Regions from separate parts of the Kribbella flavida DSM 17836 genome, predicted to be linked through region 2. Evidence: riboswitches for the same ligand, from Rfam matches in the RefSeq annotation. Region 2 holds a riboswitch; the other holds the start of a gene.
The links. A riboswitch is a leader RNA that binds a small molecule or an ion and turns the genes downstream of it on or off. The one in region 2 is predicted to bind cyclic di-AMP.
Positions count from the first base shown of each region.

Region 1: it holds a riboswitch for cyclic di-AMP, as region 2 does, so the genes downstream of both, KFLA_RS37935 (CBM96 family carbohydrate-binding protein) here and KFLA_RS36395 (C40 family peptidase) in region 2, are expected to answer to the same signal.

Region 1 is NC_013729.1:2,867,407-2,870,804, forward strand. It holds gene cysN (sulfate adenylyltransferase subunit CysN) at 1-676, shown strand, start outside; gene pssD (PssD/Cps14F family polysaccharide biosynthesis glycosyltransferase) at 673-1,170, shown strand; gene KFLA_RS13470 (glycosyltransferase) at 1,167-1,727, shown strand; cyclic di-AMP (ydaO/yuaA leader) riboswitch at 2,073-2,239, shown strand; gene KFLA_RS37935 (CBM96 family carbohydrate-binding protein) at 2,246-3,398, shown strand, end outside.
Region 2 is NC_013729.1:662,136-665,533, reverse strand. It holds gene KFLA_RS03150 (YciI family protein) at 99-461, opposite strand; gene KFLA_RS03145 (pyridoxal-phosphate dependent enzyme) at 644-1,612, shown strand; cyclic di-AMP (ydaO/yuaA leader) riboswitch at 1,854-2,041, shown strand; gene KFLA_RS36395 (C40 family peptidase) at 2,041-2,886, shown strand; gene KFLA_RS03135 (response regulator) at 3,030-3,398, opposite strand, start outside.

The DNA of each region.
Region 1 (3,398 bases), 2.2 Mb from region 2:
GATGCCGTGGTACGAGGGCCCGAGCCTGCTGCACCACCTGGAGAACGTGCACGTGGCCAGCGACCGGAACCTGATCGACGTCCGGTTCCCGGTGCAGTACGTGATCCGGCCGCAGTCCGAGCAGTACCGCGACTACCGCGGTTACGCCGGGCAGGTGGCCGCGGGCGTGCTGAAGGCCGGTGACGAGGTGATGGTGCTGCCGTCGGGCTTCACCTCGACGATCCGCTCGATCGAGACCGCGGACGGCGAGGTGGCGGAGGCGTTCCCGTCGATGTCGGTGACGATCCGGCTGACCGACGAGCTCGACATCTCCCGCGGCGACATGATCTGCCGGGTCAACAACGCCCCGGCCGTCACCCAGGACGTCGACGCGATGGTCTGCTGGATGGACGACGCGCCGCTGCGGCCGGGGCAGAAGTTCGCAATCAAGCACACCACCCGGACGGCGCGGGCGATGGTCAAGGACCTGCAGTACCGGCTGGACGTCAACTCGCTGCACCGCGATCTCGGCGCGGAGTACCTGGGGCTGAACGACATCGGCCGGGTCCGGCTGCGCACCACCCAGCCGCTGCTGTGCGACGAGTACAAACGCAACCGGTACACCGGGGGCTTCGTCCTGATCGACGAGGCGACCCACCGCACCGTCGGCGCCGGCATGGTCAACGAGGCACGATGACGACCACCGAGCACCGGCCGGCCGACGACGCGGTGGCGTCCTCGATCCGGGTCCTGATGGTGTGTTCCAGCGGCGGTCACCTGGCCCAGCTGATGACGTTGAAGCCCTGGTGGTCGCAGCGAGACGTCTGCTGGGTGACCTTCCCGACCGAGGACGGCAAGTCGCTGCTGGCCGGCCAGCGGGCGGTGTACGCGTACCACCCGACCACCCGCAACCTGAAGAACCTGCTGCGCAACTCGCTGCTCGCCGTCCGGGTCCTGCGGCGCGAGCGGCCGGACGTGATCGTCACCACCGGAGCCGGGGTCGCGCTGCCCTTCTTCGTGCTCGGCAAGCTGGCCCGGATTCCGACCGTGTACATCGAGGTGTTCGACCGTATCGACCATCCCACCTTGACGGCCCGGCTCTGCCGGCCGTTCACCAGCAGGATGCTGGTCCAGTGGGAGGAGCAGCAGCGCCTGTACTCCGGGTCCGCGGTCGTGGGGAGGCTGTTGTGAGCGAGGACCGGTTGGACATCCTGGTCATCCTGGGCACCGACCACCACCGGTTCGACCGGCTGGTCGGCTGGCTGGACGACTTCCTCGAGCATCCGGACCACGCGGCGCTGACCGCCCTGGTTCAACTGGGCTCGACGCCGCCGCCGCGCCGGGCCAAGGGCGTCGGCATCGTCGCGTACGACGAACTGCAGCGGCTGATCCGGCATTCGACGGCCGTCGTCACGCACGGCGGCCCGGCCACCATGCTCGAGGTCCGCAAGCAGGGCCGCAAGCCGGTGGTGGTCCCGCGGGACCCGGCGCTGGGGGAGCACGTCGACCAGCACCAGCAGGAGTTCTCCCGCCGGGTGGGCAGGATGGGGCTGGTCACCCTGTGCGAGGACCGGGCGTCCTTCGCCGCGGCGCTGGCCGCCGTGCTGGCCGATCCCGAGGCCCACACGGTGTCGGCCGAGGAGAACCATCGTGACGGTCTGCGGCTGGCGGCGGCGGTCGACCGGACCGGGCGGATCATCGACGGGCTCGGCCTGCGCCGGGCCCGTCGTCGGCTGGCCAAGTCCTGAGAACGCCGGAAACCCTGTGAAAACAAGCGTTTGCGCACAGCGGCCAGGGCTGGGGTGTGATGTAAAGAACGCGTTTGCTGTCCGACGAGAGCCAGACTGAATGGCTGCTTCGGGGCCCCGATAACCGGTCGAGCTCCACACAGGGTCACCGATCGGGTCGTTATCGAGCTGTGATGTAACCCTGGGTGAGGCGGCTACCGTCGGTGATGTTAAGACCGCGGTGCGCCGCCTTGAGGTCCTCGCGCGAACCTGCGTAAGCTCACCGCGCCTGGACCGGCCTGGGGACGGCCAAGCAGACCACCTGTCGCCGGCCAGCAACGCCGAGTTCCGCCCTCCGGGCCGGTGACCTACCTACCACCCAGCACCAGAGGGCGGAAGTGGGGGAACCACAGGTTCCTCGGATCGCCGGGCGCCCCTCGCCGGTGATCCTGGGGCGAAGCCGCGCACGGCGGCCGGGTACTTCTTCCGACCCGAGCCCGACAGCTAACCTCACAGGCGTGCAGGAAGGATCCCCCCTCATGCGGGACAACCCCTCCCGTAGGCATGGCCGGCACCGGTCTGCCGTTCCCTCCGACGCACTGAACGAACCGGTCGCCAAGGCCGGCCGCAGGGCCCTGATTCCGATCCTGGCGGCCGGCGCGCTCGTGCTGACCACCGCCGGAGTCGGCGTCGCGGCGCTCGACTCCGACGAGCCGGCACCCGCCCCGGTGACGGTCACCGCCGCCGCGGACGCCTACGTGTCCACCAAGTCCGCGACCCAGCGGCACGGCTGGTCCACCCGGCTCGTCGTCAAGCTGAACGAGTCCACCAGCTACCTCCGGTACGCCGCACCGGCTGTTGCCGACGGCTACGACCGCAAGGCCACCCTGGTCCTCACCCGGCTGACCACCGGCAACCCGAGCACGATCAAGGTCTCCGCCGCCCCCGGCGGCTGGACCGAGGCGGTCACCGCCGCCACTGCTCCCGCGCCGGGCGCCCCGATCGCTGCGGCCGCCGACGACGGCCGGTCCCGCGAGTTGCGCATCGACGTGTCCGCGGGCGTGACCCGGAGCGGGTCGCTGGACCTGGCCCTGACCCAGGCGGCCGGCCGCGGTGGCACGGTCTTCGGTTCCCGGGAGTCCGGCACCGCCCAGACGAAGCTGGAGATCAGCTACCTGCCGGGTGGCTCGACCCCGCCCGTACCGTCGACGCCCACCTCGGCGCCGACCACGACCGCGCCGACGGTCAGTCCGACGGTGACGGCCACCCGGCCGACCACGACGACGCCACGGCCCACCGCCAGCAAGCCGACGGCGACGCCCACGACGACGCCCACGACGACAAAGCCGACGCCCACGCCGACCACGCCGACGCCGACCGCGCCGCCCACCAGCGGCCCCGGCTGCACGGTCTCCGCGCTGTTGGTGCCGTCCTGCGGCGCCTGGTGGGGTGCGGCGGCGAACCCGCTGGGTTCGGAGAGCTGGGACCAGGCGCTGTCGACGTTCGAGGCGACCACCGGCCGTACGGTCGACATCGCGCACTACTACAACTCGAGCCCGAAGCTGTTTCCGACGGCCGAGATGATCAAGCGGGCCCGCGAACCCGGCAAGAAGCGCATGCTGCTGCTGAACTGGAAGCCGGAGATGGGCCGGACCTGGGCCCAGGTCGCCGCCGGTGACCCGGAGGTCGACA
Region 2 (3,398 bases):
GCACCACGCACTCACCGGCCGCGCGCAGCTCTGGCCGTGCGACGACGGCAGGGCACTCCGATCCCGGAAGCCCTGCCGTCGGCCGGTTCAGCCGGTGATCAGCGCTCGAGCTCGAAGACGACCTCGCGGACCTCCACGCCGAGGCCCTCGATCCCGGCGTCCGGAATCATCGCGGCCAACTCCTGGGCCCGCTCCTTGCTCGCGCAGTCCAGCAGGTAGTAGCCGGCCAGGAACTCCTTCGACTCCAGGAACGGCCCGTCGGTCACGGCCGGTACGCCGTCGCGCACCTTGACCACCGACGACTTGGCCGGCTCGGCGAGCGCGACGGTGCTGTGGAACTCGCCGGACTCCTGCACGGTCGCGAGAAACTTCTCGTGCCCGCTGAAGATCGCCTGCTGCTCCTCCTCGGTCAGAGCCTGCAGCACGTCGGGGTTGATGTTCAGCACCACCAGGTACTTCACGGTGTCTCCTCCGGTCCCGGCTCCCCCGGACGGGAGCCACTCGTCTTCAGTACGGAGCCGTTCCGGCCGTCTTGACATCGCGATGCTACGAGTTCCCCCGGCCACAACGGGCGCGCCGAGCAGGGCTCCGGCCGGCCCTCGAAGGCAGCCGAATCCCCTGCGGGAGCGGTAGGTTCGGCCTCATGCTGAGTATCGAGGACGTCAGGGCCGCAGCGAAACGCATCGAAGGAGCAGCGCACCGTACGCCGGTCCTGACGTCGCGCACGCTGGACGAACGGGTCGGGGCCCAGGTCTTCCTGAAGGCGGAGAACTTCCAGCGGGTCGGGGCCTTCAAGTTCCGTGGCGCGTTCAACGCGATCAGCCGGCTGACCGACGAGCAGAAGGCGCGGGGCGTTGCGGCGTTCTCGTCGGGCAACCACGCGCAGGCCGTCGCGCTGGCGGCGGCGCTGGCCGGGACGAGTACGGTGATCCTGATGCCCACCGACGCGCCGCCCACCAAGGTCGCCGCCACCCGGGAGTACGGCGCCGAGGTGGTCACCTACGACCGGTACACCGAGGACCGGGACGCGCTGGCGACGAAGCTGTCGGCGGATCGCGGGCTGACGCTGATCCCGCCGTACGACCACTACGACGTGATGGCCGGACAGGGCACGGTCGCGCTGGAGCTGATCGAGGAGGTCGGCCCGCTCGGGGCGCTGCTGGTCCCGGTCGGCGGGGGCGGACTGCTGGCCGGGTGCGCGACGGTGGCGACCGCCCTGGTGCCTGGGATCCGGATGATCGGCGTCGAGCCGGCCGCGGGCGACGACCACGCCCGGTCGCTGGCGGCCGGGCACCGGGTGGCGATCGAGGTGCCGCGGACGATCGCCGACGGCCAGGCCGTGGCGACCCCGGGCGAGCTGACCTTCGCCGTGAACCAGTCGCTGGTCGAGGCCTTCGCGCTGGTCTCCGACGACGAGATCCGGGCGGCGATGGCGTTCGCCTTCGAACGACTGAAGATCGTGGTGGAGCCGAGCGGCGCGAGCGCGCTGGCGGCACTGCTGTCCGGCCGGGTTCCCGGGCTTCCGGAACGGGTCGGAGTGGTGCTTTCAGGCGGGAACGTGGGCTTGCAGAGGTTTCACGACCTGCTCGGGCCGGGGCGGCCCGAGCACTGACTGTGCCCGTTGTCACAGAGCGCGACTTGCCATTGTGATGCAGATCACGTATCTGAGCTGTGCGGCCGCCTCAGCCCCGCTCAGAAGCGCTCAGGACACCTGATGTTCACCAGGAGTCCCTGACCCGTCAGAGACCCACTGAGGGCCTTTCAAGAGGGTTCCTGCGGATCTGAGGGTTTGCGTCGTGATCGTTCTGTTATACAGTCGGCGGCGGTTCGCCAAATACGACGAACTGCATGTGTGTCAACGCCGAGCCCTGCCAGGCACACATGTTCCCCTCGAACACCATGGCAGGGGTGGGGGACCCAGGAACTCGGGTCTCGACCGTGAGTGGTCGGAACCCTGGGGTGAAGTCCGCGGGAGCGGACCGGGCTAATGACTCTCAGCCCGAACCCGACAGCTAACTCCGCAGGCGTCGGGAGACAACCATGCCCGTCACTGCCCGACGGACAGCGCTTCTGCGCGCCGTCACCACGAGCGAATCCAGTACCCGGCCGACCGGACGGACGCTGGCCAAGCACCGCAAGACCAGCAAGTCGCCGGCCCCCCGTGCCGCGGCCGCCGTCCTCTCGGTCGGCCTGGCCATGTCCGGTGGAGCGGCGCTCAGCGTCGTCACGCCGGCGGAGACCGCGCACGCGGGAACTTCGAAGACCACCTCGGCCGCCTGGGCCCGAGGCAACAAGCCGATCGCCACCAAGCCGCTGCTGCGCTACGCGGACGCCGGCTCGGCCGTCCGGTACGTGCAGAAGTCCCTCGACGTGCCGGCCGGTGGCTGGTACGGCTCGGCGACCCGCACCGCGGTCGCCAACTTCCAGCGCCGGGTGGGCCTGCCCCGCACCGGCACCATGACCGTGAACACCTGGCGCTCGCTCTTCTACGCCGCCAGCCACGGCCTGCTGCACGGCGGCTCCAGCAAGAGCTCGAGCTTCCACGCCCGGGTGCTGAAGGAGGCCGCGAAGCTCAAGGGCACGCCGTACCGGTACGGCGGCACCACGCCGAAGGGCTTCGACTGCTCCGGCTACACCGGCTACGTCTACAAGAAGGCCGGCAAGAAGCTGCCCCGTACGTCGCGCGCGCAGTACAGCGCCACCAAGCGCCTGAGCCGCAAGGCGGCCAAGCCGGGTGACCTGGTGTTCTTCAAGAGCGGCGGCGGCAGCGTCTACCACGTCGGCATCTACGCCGGCGGCAACATGCTGTGGCACTCCTCGAAGCCGGGTCGCCCCATCGGCAAGGCGAAGATCTGGAGCTCGAACGTGGCCTTCGGCCGCAAGTGAGTTCCTAGCCCGTCAGCGAGACCCACTCCCCCCTGGGTCGCTGGCCTGGTAACCGGTCGTGCGTCGCCGCCCCCACCCCTCCGGCGGCGCACGGCCGGTTTCGTCGTGTCCGGGCCGCGCCGTCGGTCGAGGCGGGCCGCGCGTCAGCCGTCGAGCAGCCCGGCCTCGTGCGCCAGGATCGCGACCTGGACCCGGTTGGTGGCGTCCAGCTTCACCAGCACTCGGGAGACATGCGCCTTGACCGTTGCCTCGCTCATGAACAGGCTCCGGCCGATGTCGGCGTTCGACAGGCCGCGCCCGACCGCGACGAGCACTTCCACCTCGCGGTCGGTCAGCCGGCTCAGCCGCTGCTTCGCCAGCCGCTGCCGGTCGGTGCGCTGGTCCGCGGCGAAGTGCCCGATCAGTCGCCGGGTGACCGCCGGGGACAACATCGCGTCGCCGGCGGCGACCACCCGGACCGCCTGCACCAGCTCGCGCGGTGGCGTGTCCTTGAGCAGGAAGCCGCTCGCCCC